4 regions of the Rhizobium sp. WSM4643 genome follow, and region 1 is predicted to be linked to each of the others. Evidence: predicted binding sites of a transcription regulator. Region 1 holds the regulator's gene; each other region holds the start of a gene.
What was found. Region 1 encodes PhoB, which activates phosphate uptake and scavenging genes when phosphate is short. Its sites were predicted from a motif close to TGTCATNNANCTGTCAT; they were not measured.

Region 1 (5,315 bases):
ATCGGCTCACTCTACCTGATGCTGATCGTCCTCGTGCTCGCACTGCCGATCGGCGTCGCCGCCTCGATCTATCTCGAGGAGTTCGCGCCGAAGAACAAGCTGACGGACCTGATCGAGGTCAACATCAACAACCTCGCCGCGGTTCCTTCCATCGTCTACGGCCTGCTCGGTCTTTCCGTCTTCATCAACTTCATCGGCCTGCCGCGCTCGGCTTCGTTGGTCGGTGGCCTGGTGCTGACGCTGATGACCCTGCCGACGATCATCATCGCCACGCGTGCGGCTCTGCGCGCCGTGCCGCCGTCGATCCGCGCCGCAGCGCTCGGCCTCGGCGCGTCGAAGATGCAGATGGTGTTCCACCATGTTCTGCCGCTCGCCATGCCCGGCATCCTCACCGGCACGATCATCGGCCTGGCGCATGCGCTCGGCGAAACCGCGCCGCTGCTCCTGATCGGCATGGTCGCCTTCGTCGCCAACGCACCGACGACACCGCTCGATCCCTCGACGGCTCTGCCCGTACAGGTCTATATGTGGGCCAACGAGGCCGAACGTGCCTTCGTTGAGCGTACTTCGGGTGCCATCATCGTCCTGCTCCTGTTCCTGATCGTCATGAACATGGGCGCCATCCTCTTGCGTCGTCGCTTCGAGCGCCGCTGGTAAACGGAGTTAAACATCATGAACATGTTGACGGAAGCTGCAGTTGAAAAGGCGCTGGATCGCAAGATGAGCAACGTCCCGTATAAGATGATCGGAAAGGAAGTCTCGGTTTACTATGGCGAGAAGCGCGCGCTTTTCGATGTGAACCTGAACGTCCGCGAAAACACCGTAACCGCCCTGATCGGCCCGTCCGGCTGCGGCAAGTCGACCTTCCTGCGGTGCCTCAACCGCATGAACGACACGATCGACGGCTGCCGCGTCACCGGCAAGATCACGCTTGATACCGACGATATCTATGATCCCGATATCGACGTCGTCGAACTTCGCGCCCGCGTCGGCATGGTCTTCCAGAAGCCGAACCCGTTCCCGAAGACGATCTACGAAAACGTCTCCTACGGCCCGCGCATCCATGGCCTTGCCAAGTCGAAGGCCGACCTCGACCAGATCGTCGAGACCAGCCTGCAGCGCGCCGGTCTCTGGAACGAAGTCAAGGACCGCGTGCATGAATCCGGCACCGGCCTGTCCGGCGGTCAGCAGCAGCGCCTCTGCATTGCCCGTGCCGTCGCCGTCAGCCCTGAGGTCATCCTCATGGACGAGCCCTGCTCGGCGCTCGACCCGATCGCCACCGCCAAGGTCGAGGAACTGATCCACGAGCTGCGCGAGAATTACACGATCGTCATCGTCACCCACTCCATGCAGCAGGCCGCGCGTGTCTCGCAGCGCACCGCCATGTTCCACCTTGGCAATCTTGTCGAGGAAAACGACACCGACAAGATGTTCACCAATCCCGACGACCCGCGCACCCAGGACTACATCATGGGTCGTTTCGGCTGATTTTGGCGACACCAAGCCTTCCCGTTATTCGAGGATAAAGCCCCATGGCATCGACACATATTTATTCTGCCTATGATGATGATCTGAAGTTCCTGTCCAGGCGGATTTCCGAAATGGGCGGTCTGGCCGAGCAGATGGTCGCCGAATCCGTCCGGGCGCTCGTCAATGGCGATACCGCGCTGGCGCAGAAGGTCATCTCCGACGACGTGATCCTCGATCACGCCGAACGCGAAATCGGCGACAAGGCGATCGTCACCATTGCCCGCCGTCAGCCGATGGCTGCGGACCTGCGCGAAATCATGGGTTCGATCCGCATCGCCGCCGATCTCGAACGCGTCGGCGACCTCGGCAAGAACACTGCCAAGCGCGTCATCGCCGTCCAAAGCACCGGCGTTCCCCGCAAGCTCGCCCGCGGCCTTGAGCATCTGTCCGAGCTGGCGCTCGTCCAGCTCAAGGAAGTGCTCGACGTCTACACCAATCGTTCCGCCGACAAGGCGAATGCGATCCGCGAACGCGACAACGAGATCGACGCGATGTACACCTCGCTGTTCCGCGAGCTCCTGACCTACATGATGGAAGATCCGCGCAACATCACCAGCTGCACGCATCTTCTCTTCTGCGCCAAGAACATCGAGCGCATCGGCGACCACGCCACCAACATCGCCGAAACGATCTTTTACATGACGACAGGCGCGCAGCCGGAAGGCGACCGTCCGAAGGACGACAGCGCCAACACCGTCGGCGCGGTCACGGAATAACCGCCCGGGCCAGTCGCCCGGACCAGTCAATTGCGTGCGCGCCCGTCCGGGCGCGCAAAGAGGTCGCAGCCAATTTCTGAATTTGCGCAGGATGCATTGCTTAAATCACCCCCGGTTTAAGGATCGTGCGCGAGGAGACCGATACGCATGATCCCGAGAGTTGCAGTTGTTGAAGACGAGGAAGCCCTCAGCGTGCTCCTTCGCTACAATCTCGAAGCGGAAGGCTTCGAGGTCGATACCATCCTTCGTGGCGACGAAGCCGAAATGCGGCTTCAGGAGCGCACGCCAGATCTTCTTATCCTCGATTGGATGCTGCCCGGGGTCTCCGGCATCGAGCTCTGCCGGCGGCTGCGCATGCGGCCGGAAACCGAGCGCCTGCCGATTATCATGCTGACGGCGCGCGGCGAAGAGAGCGAGCGTGTCCGCGGATTGTCGACGGGCGCCGACGACTATGTCGTCAAGCCCTTCTCGACCCCCGAACTCGTTGCCCGCGTCAAGGCGATGCTGCGCCGCGCCCGTCCCGAGGTGCTGTCGACAGTGCTGAAATGCGGTGACATCGAGCTCGACCGCGAGACCCATCGCGTCCATCGCAAGACCCGTGAAGTCCGCCTCGGCCCCACCGAATTCCGCCTGCTGGAATTCCTGATGTCGTCGCCGGGCCGGGTCTTCTCCCGCTCGCAGCTGTTGGATGGCGTCTGGGGCCACGATATCTATGTCGACGAGCGCACCGTCGACGTCCATGTCGGCCGCCTGCGCAAGGCGCTGAATTTCTCCAACATGCAAGACGTCATCCGCACCGTCCGCGGCGCCGGCTATTCGATGGAAGCCTGAGGGCTTTCGTTCTGGTTGCTGACAAGGTCGCTCGTGCTAATGTCCTAGCCTACCGGGGTCGAGCCACTCGTCTCGACCTGTCCTCCGGACCACCCCGTAAACGGGGCGAAGGGACGTGCCCTGCGAAAGGGTTGGTGGGGACGGAGAAGGTTGCGGCATAATCTCTTCTCCCCTCGGGGAGAAGGTGCCGGCAGGCGGATGAGGGGGCCACACGGCACACTCTTTCCGTAATGACCTACCCCATATGCCGACGGCAGCGGCCCGAACGCGGTCGAAGCCCGCATGGGTTTTGAAGAAAGACCGGCTCCCCCGGCCCCCTCATCCGCCCTACGGGCACCTTCTCCCCGAGGGGAGAAGAGGGAATCGAGATGTTGCGGCATGTCCCTTCGCCCCGTTGAGAACAGAAGGAAGGGTCGAGACCCATGACTCGACCCTGGTTGGTGGCGGCAGCCGATGAGGACAAATCGGCGTGCTCAACGAGCTGAACGCCCGACAGCTTCCATCCGTGCATAAGAAAACGGGCCACTCGGCCCGTTTTCTGCATTCTAACGATGGTCAGCCCGCTCAGCTGGCCCGCGCTGCCGCCCGGCGGCGTTCGTTGACCGGCTGGTAGGCAAGCTTCTGGTGATAGCCGCAATAAGGCGAATTGTCGGGGGATTCGCAGCCGCAGAAATGGAAGTCGTCCTTCAGCGGATCGCCGACCGGCCACTTGCAGGTGCGTTCGGTCAGCTCCGTCAGGCCGAGGCGTCGCGAAATCGGCACCACCACATTGCCTCTCGGCACGTATTCCATTTCCTCGATCGTTTCGATCTCGATCTCTTCCTTCAGCATGGTCGCGCCCTGCTGGCGGGTAACGGTGCGGGTGGTGACCCGTGAGGCGTAGTTCGGCGCGCGCGGCGCCGAGGTATTGCGCTTCGGCGTTCGCGCCGCGGTGTTGGTGCCGCCGGCCTTGGCACGGCCGGGAAGGCACAGCCGGTGCACTTTGCCGATGACCGCGTTTCTGCTGACCCCGCCAAGCTGCGCAGCGATCTGGCTGGCGCTCAGTCCTTCGGCCCAAAGTTTCTTGAGTTTCTCGACCCGCTCGTCTGTCCAGTTCATGCCCTGTCTCCACCTTCTGCGTTGGTGATGGCAGAATCCCTCACCGTTGTCCCGGGAGCTCCGAAACAAGAAACGCTTGATCAATTTTGGTGACTAGTTCCGCCGCATGCAGTCTAGTAATTGATCTTTAACCTAGTGTGAGCCTGACTCCGTGACAAGAGTCGCATGAATCCGGATGAATCGAATTCGTAGTTTTCCCCAACTTGCTGCCCCTGCGTGTCATTTCTGCAATAATGCCTGTTGATGACTGGAAATGCCGCTGTACACTCTTGCTGCATACGCTAAGGGCGCCGTTTTGTTGACATTGCAGCGCGAAAAGGAAATAGTGCCACTCGCCGCCGCAAGGCGGCATTTTTGATTTTTCGGGCCTGGTTTCCTTAGCCGGAGTCATTGCCCGGCAACTTTGATGGAGATCGCGCCATGGCTGAAGCCGCGCCGCTTTATGACACCTATTCTCGTGCCCCGCTGCGGTTCGAGCGAGGTGAGGGCGTATGGCTGATCACCGAAAGCGGCGAGCGATATCTCGATTTCGGCGCCGGCGTCGCCGTCACCTCCGTCGGCCACAGCAATCCGCATGTTGTCGGCGCGCTGAAGGAGCAGGCCGACAAGGTTTGGCACCTGTCGAACATCTATGAGATCCCCGGCCAGGAGCGTCTGGCAAAACGGCTGACGGACGCCACCTTCGCCGACAAGGTGTTCTTCACCAATTCGGGCGCCGAGGCGCTCGAATGCGCGATCAAGACGGCGCGCCGCTATCAGTTTTCCAAGGGTCATCCCGAGCGCTTCCATATCATCACGTTCGAAGGCGCCTTCCACGGACGGACGCTGGCGACGATCGCCGCCGGCGGCCAGGAAAAATATCTGGAAGGCTTCGGCCCGAAGGCGCCGGGTTTCGATCAGGTTGCTTTCGGCGACATCGAAGCGGTTCGCGCCGCGATCACCGATGCTACGGCCGCCATCCTCATCGAGCCGGTGCAGGGCGAGGGCGGCGTGCGCCCTGCCACCAACGAGTTCATGAAGGCGCTTCGCCAGCTCTGCGACGAGAACGGCCTGCTGTTGATCCTCGACGAGGTCCAGACCGGCGTCGGCCGCACCGGCAAGCTCTTCGCCCATGAATGGTCGGGTATCACGCCCGATATC
Region 2 (5,315 bases), 380 kb from region 1:
CGTATTTCAGCCCGTGCGCTTCCCACCAGACGGCGAAGGAGCCTGACTGTTCCATGGCGGCAAACCCTTGGAGGGAGACGGAAAGATGATCTTCGCCGCCGGCGTCACGGTGACGGGTGATGACGCGGCGGACGAAATGCACATCGTCGCGGCCCTTGAAACGCCGGGCCGCGAGGTTCATCAGCGTGTCCTTGCCGGCACCGCTCGGGCCGACGACGACGACCATGATGCCGCGCTCGGCTCCGGCTCCTGCGTGGGGTTCGTGTGACATCATGCGACACGGCGTCCTTGGCGCCAGACCGAGCGTGTCACCGGCACACCATGCGAACGATGGACGCGGACAAGATCGGCGCGCAGCCCCGTCGCGATCCGTCCGCGATCATCGAGGCTGACGGTGCGGGCGGGCGTCGACGTCACCATGGCGATCGCCTTCGGCAGGCTGATGCTCTCCACCTCATCGGCGAGGATGAACGGTGCATGTAGCAGGCTGAGCGGCACGTAGTCGGAGGAAAGCACGTCGAGCACGCCCATCTCGGCAAGGTCGCGGGCGGCGATGTTGCCGGAATGAGATTTGCCGCGAACGATGTTCGGCGCTCCCATCAGCACGCTCATGCCATGTCTGTGCGACGCCCGGGCGGCATCGAAGCTGGTCGGGAATTCGGCCAGGCGCACGCCGTTGTCGATCGCCTCGTCGACATGCGAGAGCGTCGCATCGTCATGGCTTGCCACGGTAATGCCGCGCTCGGCGCAGACCTTGGCGATAGCGTTGCGGTGCGGCGTCGAATTGCGCGCCGATTCTGCCTGGCGCTTGGCGACGAAATGGGCGAAGGCCTCGTCGCTCAGGCCCCGCTTCTTTTGGTAGTAGAAAATATATTGATCCATCGTCTGAAACTGACGCTGGCCGGGCGCATGATCCATCAGCGAGACGAGCCGCACGTGGCGGTCGTTTTCGAAATCGGCGAAATGCTCGAGCACATTGTCGGCCGAGACCTCGCAGCGCAAATGGATGAGGTGCTCGGCGCGCAGCCTGCCTTCCGTCTCCGCCGACTGGATGGCATCGGCCATCTCGCGCATCTCGCCATGTTCGAAGCCGCCGTCCTCGTCCGCACCCATGCGCAGGCAGTCGAACACCGTGGTAATGCCTGAGGTGACGATCTGGGCGTCATGCGCCTGGATGGCGGCGGTCTTGTTCCAGCGAATACCGGGGCGCGGCTGATAATGGCCTTCGAGATGATCGGTGTGCAGCTCGACGAGGCCGGGAATGACGTAGTCGCCTTCGAAATCTTCGCCGGCTACCGAGTTACTCCCGGAGATGTCGGCGATCTTCCCGTCCCGGATGAGGATCGAGCCCGAGAGGATGTCGTCCTCGAGAACGATCCGGGCGTTGGAAAACACGGTCTCTTTGCTCATGGCGTCAGGTCTTTCAGCTTTTGGCGCCGGCAAGCGGCAGCCAGGAATGAATTTTGAACGGGGCACCGCGCGTCTCTTCGATGAAGACGGCAAGGCCGGAAATCGAAAGCGGCCGGCCGGTGAAACCGGCAAAACGCTCGGTCAGGATCGCTTTCATCACCTGAGCTCGTGTCTCGGGCACCTGGCCGCTCAGCGTCATGTGAAAGCCGAAATCCTCCATGACGTAAGGATAACCCCAGCGCTGCAGATGGGCACGCTGGCTGTCGCTGAGCTTCTCCGGGTTGCGCCGAGCCAAATCGGCCTCGGAAAGCGCTGCGCGGAACGGTTCGAACGACCTTACCACCTTCGCGGCGAAATCCTGAAGAGGTTGATGAACAGAACCGGGAACGAGAGCAAAAAAACGGCCGAGCTGGCCGAGCACGAGTTCAGGAATCTCGAAGGCTTGCGTGCGCTGGGCAAAATCCTCGGCAACAGTCATGAGATCCTTCTCGGTGACCGAGGAGGCGAGCGAAAACGGCGCCTTGATCGTGGCGTGAAAGCCGTAGCGCCGCGGGTCGGCGGTCAGCTCGAATTGCTCTGCCGCACCCAGTTGCTCATGTTCAGGTGCCGGATAGGTCTCGCCGGTGAAAGCATTGCGACCGAGCCAGAGCGAGGCCGCGCCGGTCAGGGGATCATCCTTCGGCGGCGAGAAATAGAGAGCGTAGCGCAAGGCTTTTATCCTGGGGGTCGTCCAAACGGGGAGGGCACTGTGCAGTGATTTGGCGGCGAACCGCAAGCAGGCTCCCGGCTAAAAGATTTCCGTGACAGAATGATGATGGCGTCACGCCGCCACCGCCTTTGATCAATGAATCAGTGGCTTTTCGTGCCCATCAGCCGGTGGCGCAACGCATTCGAGGCGGTGTCGAAAATGAAGACGACGATCAGGATCAGAATGACCATGTAGGCGACGTTTTCCCAATTGGCATTGGTGCGCATGGCCTCCCACAGCTTGAGGCCGATTCCGCCGGCGCCGACGGCGCCGATGATGGTCGCGCCGCGCACGTTCGATTCCCATTGGTAGAGCGTTTGGCTGACGAAGACGGGAACGATCTGCGGCATAATGCCGTAACGATGAACGAGCACGGTCTGCGCGCCTGTTGATTTGACGCCTTCCCGCGGCTTGTTGTCGATATTCTCGAGGCCTTCGGAATAGAGCTTGCCGAGCGTGCCGGTCTCGGTGAGGAAGATCGCGCCGCTGCCGGCAAGCGGGCCGGGCCCGAAGGCGCGTGTCAGGAACAGCGCCCAGATCAGCATGTCGACCGAGCGCAGGAAATCGAAGAAGCGCTTCAGGACCTGGTTCAGCAGGCGGTTCGGCGTAATGTTGCGGGCTGCCAGGAAGGCCAGCGGAAAGGCGGTAAGCGCGCCGAGCAGCGTGCCGAGGAAAGCCATGACGATCGTCTGGAAAAGCTTAGTCCAGACGTCACCGTGCTGCCATTCGCTGTTGTTCCAGATGTCGTCGAAGGCGAGCGACAGATTGGATTGGTCGGGCTTGATGCGGGGGCCGGAGACGATGAGGCTGACGACCTCGCCGACCGGCTTGTCGAAGAAGGATGATTGCGTGTCGAAGATGAAATTTGCCCAGCCGATGAAACGTTTGCGGATCTTCACCCGGTCGACGGAGATGCTGACATTGCCGGCAAAGCCGAGATCCGCCAGCACGTTGTCGTCGTAGACCGTTATCCAGCCGGGCACCGGCCCGATCACCTTCGGCGCACCGCTCGAAACGTCGACCGGGACGCTGACGCCATGCGCGGTGACGATCGTCTCGCTCTTCGAGACGGTGACGGTGCGGCTGGTGCCGCCGATCGAAACGGTGATGCTGCCGTCGGGGTTGTTGACCAGCCAGTCCGGATGCGGATTGTCGCCGAGCGGCGAGAAACGCGGATAACGGATGTCGATCGAGCCGTCGTCCCCAATGCGGAATTCCGGCTGAACGTCGTAGCTCACCCATTGGCTGAGATAGATGCCGACACGCTCCCAATGGGCCTCGGCGAAGAGCTTGGGCAGGTCGAAGAACCAGACGGCATAGAGGCTGTAGAGCAGCGTTGCGATGAGGATCATCAGCCCGCCGAAACGCTGGCGGAGCGATCGGTGGAAATATTCGGGGTAGCGGGTTTCTATCTCGTGCATGCGGTTTGCGTCGATCACCGTCATGGCGGCCTCAATGTTGCAGGAGGAAGGCGTGTTCACCGACAAGACGGCGGCGCAGCCATGCGGAGAACTGGTCGACGGCGACGATCGTCACGAACAGCAGAAGAACGAGCGCCATGGTCTTGGCGCCGAAACCGCGCGAGATCGAAAGCTTCAGCTCCTCGCCGATGCCACCGCCGCCGACGGCGCCGATGATGGTCGAAGCACGCACATTGACCTCGAGGCGCAGCAGCGCATAGGAGGTGAAATTCGGCAGCACTTGCGGCAGGGCGGCAAAGCGCACGCGTTCCCACCAGTTGGCGCCGACGGCCTTCATGCCCTCGTGAGGCTTCATGTCGATATTTTCGGCCACTTCGTAGAAGAGTTTGCCGAGCGCGCCGATCGTGTGCAGGGTGATGGCGATGATGGCGGCGACCGGCCCGATCGACAGGATCGCCGAAAACAGCCCGGCAATGACGATTTCAGGGAAGGCGCGCAGAAACTCCATCAGCCGCTTGGTGAAGATGCGCAACGGCCATGAATTCGTCAGGTTGCGCGCGGCAAAGAAGCTCAAGGGAACGGCAATGACGAAGGCGATGATCGTCGAGATCAGCGCCACGTTGATGGTGACGATCATCAGCTCGAAATATTCGGGAATGTAGAAGGCGCCCCAGACATAGACGCGTCCCTTGTCGAAATTGAATTCCTCGCCGCCCTTGTCGTTGACGCTCGCTATGTCGAACAGCGCGCGCCAGACGTCGTCCCAATCCTTGGGGATGAGCCAGCTCAGGAAGTCGAAGAGATGCGGCAGGCGGTCGAAGAAATGGCCGGCATTGCTCTCGTCGGCGAAGCGGACCGAACTGATGAAAGCCGCAATGAGGATAACCAGGCCGAGGATGGTGTAGAAGCGGCGCTTGGCGACCATCCGGCTCCAGGCGGTGCCGATCTCCTGCGTGCTCTGCATGTGCGGCTGTGTATCGGCAATAGTCATCAACGCCTCGCCTACTTCATAATTCTATCCTCAAATCGGAATCGACTTGAGGATAGAATTATGCAGCAATTCAAAGTGCTACAGCGTCCTTTGCGCGTCTAAGACGCGCGGCGCTGTAGTCAAAGATAAAGGGCGGCCGTTTCCGGCCGCCCCGCATTCAAGAGGCCGATCAGCCGCCGATGGCAGCTTTGCGGACTTCAACGACAGTGTTGTAGAAGTCGTGCTTGACGGGCGAGTAGCCCTTGTAATCGCCGCCTTCGATAGCCGCGAAGCACTTGTGATCCTTTTCCGGCAGAGCCGTGAAGAAGGCTGCAAGCTTCGTCTGCCATTCTTCGCCGAGAGCGTTGCGAACGACGAGCGGGCCGTTCGGAATCAGCGGCGAACGCCATACTTCGACCAGCTTGTTCGGATCGACGGCGCCCTTGTCGACTTCCTTGCGGAAGGTGCCGGAGGTGTAGCCGTCCTTGAAATCGCCGATGCCCGAGCTATCGTCGACGGCGACGTCGACCTTACCGTCATAGGCGGCGAGAAGGTTGTTCTCGTGGCCGCCGTTGAACTGGGTCGAAGCGAAGAACTTATCGTTCGGCATGCCCGTGTCCTTCGGGATCTGCGTCAGCGGAACGAGATAGCCGGAGGTGGAATCCGGGTCGGCGTAGCCGAGCTTCTTGCCCTTGGCGTCCTGGATGGTCTTGATGCCCGATGATTTCAGAGCGAGGCCGATCGAGTGGTAACCCGTCGAGCCGTC
Region 3 (5,315 bases), 1.3 Mb from region 1:
GCGAACGTGTTGCAGCTCTTGAAGCTGCCCGACGGCACCGTGAAGGTTCTGGTGGAGGGCCGCGCCCGCGCCGAGATCGACACCTATACCAGCCGCGAGGATTTCTATGAGGCGCTCGGCCATGTGCTCGAGGAGCCGCATGACGATCCGGTCGAGCTGGAAGCCCTGTCGCGTTCGGTCGTCTCCGAATTCGAGAGCTACGTGAAGCTCAACAAGAAGATTTCACCTGAAGTGGTCGGCGCCGCCAGCCAGATCGACGACTATTCCAAGCTCGCCGATACGGTCGCTTCGCATCTGTCGATCAAGATCACCGAGAAGCAGGAGATGCTGGAGACCACCAGCGTCAAGCAGCGCCTCGAAAAAGCCCTCGGCTTCATGGAAGGCGAGATCTCGGTCCTGCAGGTCGAAAAGCGGATCCGCTCGCGCGTCAAGCGCCAGATGGAGAAGACCCAGCGCGAATACTACCTCAATGAACAGATGAAGGCGATCCAGAAGGAACTCGGCGACGGCGAGGAAGGCCGCGACGAGATGAGCGAACTGGAAGAGCGCATCTCCAAGACCAAGCTGTCCAAGGAAGCCCGTGAAAAGGCCGATGCGGAGCTGAAGAAGCTGCGCCAGATGAGCCCGATGTCGGCGGAAGCCACCGTCGTGCGCAATTATCTGGACTGGCTGCTCGGCATTCCCTGGGGCAAGAAGTCGAAGATCAAGGCCGATCTCAACAATGCCGAGAAGATCCTCGAAGCCGATCACTTCGGTCTCGATAAGGTCAAGGAGCGCATCGTCGAATATCTGGCCGTGCAGGCCCGTGCCACCAAGATCAAAGGCCCGATCCTCTGCCTCGTCGGTCCTCCGGGTGTCGGCAAGACTTCGCTTGCCCAGTCGATTGCCAAGGCGACCGGCCGTGAGTATGTCCGCATGGCACTTGGCGGCGTTCGTGACGAAGCCGAAATCCGCGGTCACCGCCGCACCTATATCGGCTCGATGCCTGGCAAGGTCATCCAGTCGATGAAGAAGGCGAAGAAGTCCAACCCGCTCTTCCTGCTCGACGAGATCGACAAGCTCGGCCAGGACTATCGCGGCGATCCGTCCTCGGCCCTGCTCGAAGTGCTCGATCCGGCACAGAACATGACCTTCATGGACCACTATCTGGAAGTCGAATACGACCTGTCGGATGTGATGTTCATCACGACGGCGAATACGCTGAATATTCCAGCGCCCCTGATGGACCGCATGGAGATCATCCGTATCGCCGGCTACACCGAGGATGAAAAGCGCGAAATCGCCAAGCGGCATCTGCTGCCGAAGGCCATCAAGGAACATGCGTTGCAGCCGGAAGAATTCTCGGTCAGCGACGACGCCCTGATGGCGATCAGCCAGCAGTACACCCGCGAAGCCGGCGTCCGCAACTTCGAACGCGAACTGATGAAACTCGCCCGCAAGGCGGTCACCGAGATCATCAAGGGCAAGACGAAGTCCGTTCATGTGACGGCTGCCAACATCTCCGACTATCTGGGCGTCCCGCGCTTCCGCCATGGCGAAGCCGAGGGCGAGGATCAGGTCGGCGTCGTGACCGGTCTTGCCTGGACGGAAGTCGGTGGCGAACTGCTGACCATCGAAGGCGTGATGATGCCGGGCAAGGGCCGCATGACGGTCACCGGCAATCTGAAGGAAGTCATGAAGGAATCGATCTCAGCAGCGGCCTCCTATGTCCGCTCGCGCGCTGTCGATTTCGGCATCGAGCCGCCGCGCTTCGACAAGAGCGACATCCACGTGCACGTGCCGGAAGGCGCGACGCCGAAGGATGGCCCCTCGGCCGGCGTCGCCATGGCAACCGCGATCGTCTCGATCATGACCGGCATTCCGGTGGACAGGCATGTGGCCATGACTGGTGAAATCACCCTTCGTGGCCGTGTGCTGCCGATCGGTGGTCTCAAGGAAAAGCTGCTCGCAGCGCTTCGCGGCGGCATCAAGAAGGTGCTGATTCCGGAGGAAAACGCCAAGGACCTGGCGGAGATTCCTGATAACGTGAAGAACAACATGGAGATCATCCCGGTATCCCGCATGGGCGAGGTGATCAAGCATGCGCTGATCCGGCGGCCGGAGCCGATCGAATGGGATGGTACGGTGGAAACGCCGGTCATCGCAACGGTCGAAGGCCTCGATGAGACAGGCGCAACCATAGCGCATTGAGTGGCCTTTGCCACATTTATGCCCCATTGGGACAAAACACGGAAAAAGGCTGGCGGAAACGCCAGCCTTTTTTGTGAAAACGTCATGTAGACGCTTGCTTTTCCTTGATTTGCAGGGCTTTTGGGTTTTCGGCGGGCCTGATGAAACCTATTCTGCGCCTAGCTTACTTTTGAGTCGTTTCATACCATTTAGAAAGGGGTGGAAACATGAACAAGAATGAACTCGTGTCCGCAGTAGCCGAAAAGGCAGGACTGACGAAGTCTGACGCGGCTTCCGCTGTTGACGCGGTTTTCGACGTTGTCCAGGCTGAGCTCAAGAACAAGGGCGACATCCGCCTCGCGGGTTTCGGCAGCTTCACCGTTTCTCATCGTGCCGCAACGAAGGGCCGTAATCCGTCAACGGGCGCTGAAGTCGACATTCCGGCTCGCAACGTGCCGAAATTCACGCCCGGCAAGGGCCTGAAGGACGCCGTCAACGGCTGATCTGAGATTATCCACCAGTCGGAAACGAGACCGGCTGTGCAGGATTTGAGAGGGGTTCGGCTTTGCCGGACCCCTTTTGCTTGGCGGTCGGTGCGAAGCGAGCGGACAATCGCCTGACGTGATCAGGTGCAAAATGCCGCATCTGTCATGCCTGTGTCATGCCGCTCCCCCAGAAGACCTATGTTTCGAATGTTCGATACATGGGGGATTTCATGACAATTTCATCGCGCAAGGCAGCGCTTGCTGCCGTGCTTCTCGCATCCGTTGCTTTTCCGGCCGCGGCCGAACCGGTTTTCAACCGCATCGCCTCCTTTCCGGTTGCGGCGAACCTGCCGGCCGACAAGGACAAGCTGTCGGCGAGCTCCGCAGAAATCATCACCGCGACCGGCGACGGCAACACGCTGATCTATAGCGACAGCCCGCTCGGCGCGATCGGCTTCATCGACATTACCGACGCCAAGGCACCGAAGGCCGGCGGCGCGGTGATGATGGACGGCGAGCCGACATCGGTCACCTCCAGCGCCGGCAAGGCGCTCGTTGCTGTCAACACCTCCGAAAGCAAGGCGAAGCCCTCGGGCCGTCTCGCGATCGTCGACGTGGCGACCAAGAAGATCGAGAGCACCTGCGATCTCGGCGGCCAGCCGGATTCGATCGCCCTCAACAAGGACAAGACGCTCGGCGCCATCGCAATCGAAAACGAGCGCGACGAAGACGTCAATGACGGCAAGATCCCGCAAATGCCGGCCGGCGACCTCGTCGTCTTCCAGGTCAAGAACGGCACCGTCGACTGCGGCACCATCAAGCACGTGGCGCTGACCGGGCTTACTGGCGTCGCCCCTGAAGATCCGGAGCCGGAATTCGTCGCCTTCAACGGCCTGAACGAAATTGCCCTGACGCTGCAGGAGAACAATGAGATCGTCATCATCGACGCCAACACGGCTGACGTGAAGACGCATTTTTCCGCCGGCAGCGTCGATCTCTCCGGTATCGACACCAAGCGTGACGGCGCCCTGAAATTCTCGGGCGAAGCCAAGGGCGTGCTGCGCGAGCCCGACGCCGTGAAGTGGCTGGACGACAACCGCCTCGTCGTCGCCAATGAAGGCGACTACCAGGGCGGCTCGCGCGGTTTCACCATCTTCGACAAGACGGGCAAGCTTCTCTACGAATCAGGCGCATCTTTCGAACGCGCCGTTGCCCATATCGGCCACTATCCGGAAAGCCGTTCGGGATCGAAGGGCGTCGAGCCCGAAGGCCTTGAAGCCGCCAAGTTCGGCGATGAGCAGTATTTCTTTCTGCTCGCCGAGCGTGCCTCGGTCGTCGGCGTCTACAAAGATACCGGCGCTGATCCCGAACTCGTCCAGCTCCTGCCGTCCGGCATTTCGCCGGAAGGTGCGATCGCCATTCCCGCGCGTAATCTTCTTGCGACCGCCAACGAACTCGACCTCGGCAAGGACGGCGGCGCGCGTTCGCATGTGATGATCTACGAGCGCTCGGAAGGCGAGAAGGCCTATCCGCAGATCGTCTCTGCCGAAAAGGACGGCAATCCGATCGGCTTCGCAGCCCTTTCGGGTCTCGCCGCCGTTCCGGGCAAGCCGGGCATGCTCTACGCGGTAAGCGACAGCGTTCTGGGCTCGCAGCCGACGATCTACACGATCGACGCCAGCGAGAAGCCGGCCGTCATCACCGACGCCCTCGTCGTCAAGCGTGACGGTGCCCCAGCCCAGAAGCTCGACATCGAAGGCATCGCGGCTGCCGCCGATGGCTCCTTCTGGCTCGCCTCGGAAGGCTACAGCGAGCGTCTCGTTCCGCACGCGCTCTATAACGTCAATGCCAAGGGTGACATCAAGGCCGAGATCGCCCTGCCGAAGGAGCTCGTCGCCAACGAAATCCGCTACGGCTTCGAAGGCGTGACCATTATCGGCACCGGCGACGACACCACGCTCTGGATGGCGGTCCAGCGCGAGTGGAGCGACGATGAGAAGGGCTTCGTCAAGCTCATCTCCTACAATCCGAAGAAGAAGGAATGGGGTGCCGTTCGCTATCCGCTCGACGAGACGGAAAGCGGCTGGGTCGGCCTGTCGGAAATCTCGGCTCAAGGCGACAGCGTCTACATCATCGAGCGCGACAACCTCGTCGGCGATGCCGCCAGGCTGAAGAAGCTCTACAAGATCGCGATATCGGACCTGAAGCCCGCCAAGCTCGGCGGTGAGTTGCCGGTCGTCAAGAAGACCGAAGCGCACGACTTCCTCGGCGAGCTGAAGTCTGCCACCAACGGCTATGTGCTGGACAAGCTTGAAGGCTTCACTTTCGACGCGTCGGGCAAGCCCTACGCGGTCACCGACAATGACGGCGTCAGCGACTCCTCCGGCGAGACCCTGTTCTTCCCGGTCGATCTGACCGCGACAAACTGAAAGCCGCCCCTCACCCTAGCCCTCTCCCCGTAAAAACGGGGAGAGGGGACGTGCCATGCGAAAGCTCGGCGTGGGACGGAGAGGTCGCGGCTCAGTCCCTTCGCCCCGCGAGCGGGGGTCCGAAGGACGGGTCGAGACCTGTGGCTCGACCCCGGTCAGTGGCGGCAGCCGGATGAGGGGCCATCTGGCCTCCCCAGCAAAGAACCAGCGTTCCATCCCTACCAGCGCTGAT
Region 4 (5,315 bases), 1.3 Mb from region 1:
GAAGACCTGGAATATGGTGTCGACGTCGGCACCGCCATCTGCCTTGTAGGCTGCACCCACCTGGAAACCATCCTGCGTCAAGAAGTCGTTGTCATTGGCGACGAACAGGAAGTAGTCGTCCGGCAGATTCGGGTCGAGAACGCTCACCAGACCCATGGCTTCCCATTTTTCCGACAGATTGTTCTTGTCGTTCGGTGCGCCGTTGTGCAGGCCGAAGCGGGCGAGGTCGACCTTGTCGTTGAGGTCGATGAAGGGCGTCAGCGTCGCCGGCGTCAGCGAGGGATCGACGACGCCCTTCGGCGCTATCGGCCTGCCGGCGTCGAAATCGCTGGCGGCGATGTCTGTCGCATTCGAAATGTCGACGATACCGACCTTGCGGTAGAGCGAGGTGTCGCCCTTCAGGCCCTGGCCGTTGCCGCTGTCGCGGGCGAGCATCAGGAAAGTCTTGTCGGACAGGGCGACGATTTCGCTCTCAGCGGCAATCGTCGTCTTGTCCTTCGCATCCTTGAAGACCGGCAGCGGCACGACATATTCGTGCACCAGTTTCAGATGATCGGGATCGGCGGCGTCATAGATCATGGCGCGGGTATTCTGCCGGGTCGAGCCGGAGTCGCCGCCGTCCTGGCGCGCCGCCGACTGCAGCATTGATATGATGAACTTGCCATCAGGCGTCATCGCCATGCCTTCGAGACCCTGGTTGTTCTGGCGGCCAGTCTCCGGATCCTTCGGGTCCGGAGCGGATGCGCCGGGGCCGGGATTGTTGGAGGCAAAGCTCAGCGCCCCCTTGCGCATCGGCAAAAGCGCCTTCGGCGGCTGGGTGGCCGACAGCAGGTGGCCGTCGGCCGAAAAGTGGTAGATGTAAGGACCATATTCGTCGCTTACGAACATGGTGCCGTCGGCCATGCGGATGATGGCTTCATTGTCGAGCGCGATCTTGCCGTTTACCGCTTGCGGCAGCGGCGGAAAATCACCGGCAGCGGGGCGGACGCCGGATTCCGGGTCGAGACCAGTCATGTCGCCACCCTTGTCGTCGACGAAGAGCATGGAATCGACGAGCTTTGCGTCGACGCCAGACTGTTCCTTGCCGGCCCCGGGTGTCGCACCCGGAGCGGTCGGCTTCAAGCCGATCGAGATGGTGTTCAGGCGCGGCCGGTAATCGGCGGTGCCGACGGCGTTGTAACCGCGATCGGGCAGCAGGTAGAGCGTGCCCTTGTAGCCGGCGCCGTCGCGGCTCCAGGCGGCGGGATCGACCGCCATGCCCGAGCCGGAACCAAAGGTCTCGCCGAATTTGTCACGCTGGTTGGCCGCAATGCGGCCAATGCCGACGAGGCCCTTGTTGACGAAGATGAGGCCACCGACGGTGGCGGAATTCTCGGCCATTGCGACGACTGGCAAGGCGGCGGATGCGGCTAGAACCGCGGCGAAGAGCGGCGATGCGTATGGTCTGACATTCTTCATGGAAATACCCTCTCGGTCAAAAGCGCTCTCGAAACGGCTTCCCGCCCGCAGGCTGGACACCGCTTCAAATGACACCCCCGCCTTGGATTCGATTTCCCGATGGCACAACACGCCCTGGAATTCGTCGCCCATATCCCCGGCAGACGGTCTATGACGGGATCATGATATCTGGATGACGCTTTTCAGCGAAAAGGCCATGCCGAGAGAATGTCGGGCTTTCGCATGGCCGCATTCCAGCTCGCGCTCTATCCGACCGGATAAGGCCCTTCGGCAAAGACCTCGTCGTGGTAGCCTTTAGAGCCGACGTCGAGTGCCAAGGGGCTTCGCCATTCCCTGTTGTCGCGCAGGCAATCGAGCACGAAACGGAAGTCATATCGCGGCTGCCAGCCGAGTTCCCGTCTTGCGCGTTCGTTGACATAGACGCGGTCGAGCGCCGGAAACATCTTCCAGCCGCGTGATCCGTAGAGGGCGCCCGCATCCGGGAACAGTCGCTCGACGACCTGAGGCGCATCGTGTCGGATCGCAGCAAGATCGCCCAATGAAAACGGCGTCGTAGCCGAGACGATGTAGCGGCCAAAGCCGATTGCCGGCGCCTTTTCGAGCGCCAGCAGATGGGCGCCGACCACGTCGCTGATATCGACGCGGCGGTTAAGAAGCTCGTTGGCCTGGGCATTCTCTGCCGAATAGCCGTTGCGAATGTCAGGATCGTCGTCGTTTTCGGGAAAGAAACGCGACGTCCTGAGAATGACCATCGGCAGGCCGGACTTGCGGGCGAAGAGTTCGCACAGACCTTCGGCGGCGAGCTTTGTCACGCCGTAGATGTTTTTCGCGACGGGGAGTACATCCTCGGTCACCCATGCTGCCGGTTCGCCGGCAGCCGGCGTCAATGCCGCGCCGAAGGTGCTGGTGGTGCTGGTGAAGACGAAGCTTGCAACGCCTGCGGCGACCGCTTCTTCGAGCAGGTTGAGTGTGCCGGCGACATTGGTGTCGAGGAAATCGTAATTGTCGTGGGTTGCCACATGCGGCTTGTGCAACGTCGCGGCATGGATGACGTGGCTGATGCTCGACATCGCCTGCCTGATGAAGGCGCGATCATTGATCGAGCCGACCATGTCGGTGAAAGCCGAGGGCTTGATATCGATGCCGCGCACCCAGCGGCTTTCCGCCCTCAAGGTTCGCATCAGCGCCTCGCCCAGATGGCCGGCACTTCCCGTTATCAGTATCGTCATCACATCGTCTCCTGACCCTTCGGCGGCGGACGCTATAAAGGCTAAGGTTTCCGGACAACGCATAAATTATGCATGGGGATGCAGGAAAGCTTGAGGCTTAGCCGATGGTCGTGACAAGGCGGCCGGCGCTGCCATCGGAAAGCATGATCCGTTCCCAGGTCACGCGGCCGGCGGCGATCGGCAGCAGCGCATTGCCGTTGGCGCCGGTATCGAGGGTCAGCGACGAGAGCCTGCCCTCATGCCAGCCGCACTCCTCCAGCGACTGCTCGGCGGCGGCGATCTCGGCGGAGGCGTAGGAGAACAGAGAACGGCCGAGAAAGGCGCCGAGCGGCGCCCGCCACTCCGCTTGCCGCGGGCGAGAGGCGGCGAGCAGCCGGTGGGTGCGGTCGCAGATCAGATGCACCGGCCGGACGGAATCCTCGACCAGCCGCTTCAGCGCCGTATCGACTGCTTCATGTGGCGGCGCGGCGAAAATCCGCTCCAGCTTGATGGCCTGTTCGACGGGCAGGGCGAGTTGATCGCGCTCCCAGCGCGAGACGGTCGCCTGGTTGACGCCAAGGAGTTCGGCGAGATGGCCTTGCTTCATGCTGCGCAGCAGCCGCATGCGGCGTATGCCGGCTCCTGATATCGTCATCCGTCTGATCCCCGTTTTTGGTAGCATAAGGCTTCGGCAGACCGGGCGGCAAGGCCGGTTTACAGCCGCGTCATTATTCGGGCTGACCTTCCAAGTCGCCTTTCAGCCGGTCGAGGATGGAGAGCGCATGGCCGGCATAGACGCTGATCCAGCGGTCATAGATGTGCTTGATCGGCAGGCTGTTCAGGTGGTTCCAGCGCTCGCGACCTTCCTTCCTGGCGACGACCAAATCGGCCTCCTCCAGCACCTTCAGATGCTGCATCACCGTGCAGCGGTCCATCTCCGGAAACATCTCGCAAAGGTTTCCTGTGGTTCTGGGGCCATCCTTGAGCAGATCGAGGATGTCGCGGCGGCGATGATGCGCCAGCGCCTTGAAAACCGGGTCGTCGGCTGATTCGCTTGACATGTTATATTTTTATAACATAATGATGCCAGGCACAATGGAGAAGAGGAGAAGTATCATGTCTCTCGGAATCCGCGTTTCCGGCCGCATCGGCCGTCCCGTTGCAGAGGTGTTCGATGCCGTCGTCAATCCGAAGAAGCTCAGCAGCTATTTCACCACGATCGGTGGGGCGAGCGCGCCGCTCGTGAAGGGCACGACGGTGACCTGGTGGAAGGATGCGCCAGTCGAGGTCGTCGAACTCGTGCCGGAAAGCCGCATCGTGCTGCGCTGGGATGGCGGCACTGGCGAGGACGAGGCAAGATACAAGACGATGGTAGAGATGAACTTCAAGCCGCTGGAGGATGGCGGCACGCTGGTGACGATCGCCGAGACCGGCTGGCGCGAAGACGATGCCGGCCGGCGCGGCACCTATCTCAATTGTGAAGGCTGGACGCAGATGCTCTGCTGCATGAAGGCTTTCGTTGAATACGGCATCAATCTGCGCGAGGGCATGTTCCTCAGCGAAATGAAGGGTGAGCCGGCCAGCGCGCCGGACATTTGACGATACGTCGATCTCAGCGAGGTCGGCGGGTGCAATCGTCGCATTCACCGATATCACCGAGACTTTGCTTGCCTGTCACACTGCGGGTGCTAATTTCCGGATTCGATACTTCATTTCGGTTTCCAGGAGATTCATTATGCAACTTGGCATGGTCGGTTTGGGCCGCATGGGCAATTATATGGTCCAGCGCTTGATGCGGGGCGGTCACGAATGCGTCGTTTACGACGCCAGGCCGGAAAGCGTTGCCGAACTCGCCGGCCTCGGCGCGACCGGCAGTGCTTCGCTCCAGGAGTTCGTCTCGAAGCTCACCCATCCGCGCGCGATCTGGCTGATGCTGCCGGCGGCGATCGTCGACAAGGTGCTGGCGAGCCTGATGCCGCTGCTCGAGAATGGCGATATCGTCATTGACGGCGGCAACTCCTACTACCACGACGACATCCGCCGCGGCGCCGAACTCATCACCAGGGGCATCCACTATGTCGACGTCGGCACCAGCGGCGGCGTCTTCGGCCTCGAGCGGGGCTATTGCCTGATGATCGGCGGCGAGAAGGGTATCGTCGAACACCTTTCTCCGATCTTCGCAACGCTGGCGCCCGGTGTCGGCAAGACGGAAGCCTCGGCGAACCGGAGCGCCGAAGCGGCTGCTGCCAGCACCGCGGAGCAGGGTTACCTGCATTGCGGCCCGCATGGCGCCGGTCATTTCGTCAAGATGGTGCATAACGGCATCGAATACGGCCTGATGGCCGCCTATGCCGAAGGTATCAATATTCTGAAACATGCCAATATCGGCGCCGCCTCGCACGAGGCCGATGCGGAGACAGCGCCGCTCGCTCATCCGGAACATTTCCAATATGATTTCAACCTGCAGGATGTCGCCGAAGTCTGGCGCCGCGGCAGCGTGATCACCTCCTGGCTGCTCGATCTCACGGCCGACGCGCTGCATGCCGATCCCGCGCTTTCGAAATATGCCGGCCGCGTCTCGGACAGCGGCGAAGGCCGCTGGACGATCATGGCGGCAATCGACGAAAGCGTGCCGACGCCGGTGCTGAG

Region 2: the regulator PhoB is predicted to act here: its motif matches at 2,211-2,227, upstream of N1937_RS22825 (DUF1045 domain-containing protein).
Region 3: the regulator PhoB is predicted to act here: its motif matches at 2,816-2,832, upstream of N1937_RS07325 (esterase-like activity of phytase family protein).
Region 4: the regulator PhoB is predicted to act here: its motif matches at 1,620-1,636, upstream of N1937_RS18350 (esterase-like activity of phytase family protein).

What each region holds. Positions count from the first base shown of each region.
Region 1 is NZ_CP104040.1:175,399-180,713, forward strand. Features, by position in the region: gene pstA (phosphate ABC transporter permease PstA) at 1-657, shown strand, start outside; gene pstB (phosphate ABC transporter ATP-binding protein PstB) at 673-1,488, shown strand; gene phoU (phosphate signaling complex protein PhoU) at 1,533-2,246, shown strand; gene phoB (phosphate regulon transcriptional regulator PhoB) at 2,394-3,077, shown strand; gene N1937_RS00905 (GcrA family cell cycle regulator) at 3,642-4,175, opposite strand; gene N1937_RS00910 (aspartate aminotransferase family protein) at 4,596-5,315, shown strand, end outside.
Region 2 is NZ_CP104040.1:4,652,829-4,658,143, forward strand. Features, by position in the region: gene phnN (phosphonate metabolism protein/1,5-bisphosphokinase (PRPP-forming) PhnN) at 1-274, opposite strand, end outside; gene N1937_RS22820 (alpha-D-ribose 1-methylphosphonate 5-triphosphate diphosphatase) at 271-1,410, opposite strand; gene N1937_RS22825 (DUF1045 domain-containing protein) at 1,424-2,119, opposite strand; gene phnE (phosphonate ABC transporter, permease protein PhnE) at 2,260-3,603, opposite strand; gene phnE (phosphonate ABC transporter, permease protein PhnE) at 3,611-4,570, opposite strand; gene phnD (phosphonate ABC transporter substrate-binding protein) at 4,740-5,315, opposite strand, start outside.
Region 3 is NZ_CP104040.1:1,437,170-1,442,484, forward strand. Features, by position in the region: gene lon (endopeptidase La) at 1-2,190, shown strand, start outside; gene hupB (DNA-binding protein HupB) at 2,397-2,672, shown strand; gene N1937_RS07325 (esterase-like activity of phytase family protein) at 2,885-5,083, shown strand; gene N1937_RS07330 (aldo/keto reductase) at 5,302-5,315, opposite strand, start outside.
Region 4 is NZ_CP104040.1:3,683,325-3,688,639, reverse strand. Features, by position in the region: gene N1937_RS18350 (esterase-like activity of phytase family protein) at 1-1,458, opposite strand, end outside; gene N1937_RS18345 (NAD-dependent epimerase/dehydratase family protein) at 1,704-2,687, opposite strand; gene N1937_RS18340 (helix-turn-helix transcriptional regulator) at 2,785-3,321, opposite strand; gene N1937_RS18335 (ArsR/SmtB family transcription factor) at 3,395-3,727, opposite strand; gene N1937_RS18330 (SRPBCC domain-containing protein) at 3,783-4,265, shown strand; gene gnd (phosphogluconate dehydrogenase (NAD(+)-dependent, decarboxylating)) at 4,402-5,315, shown strand, end outside.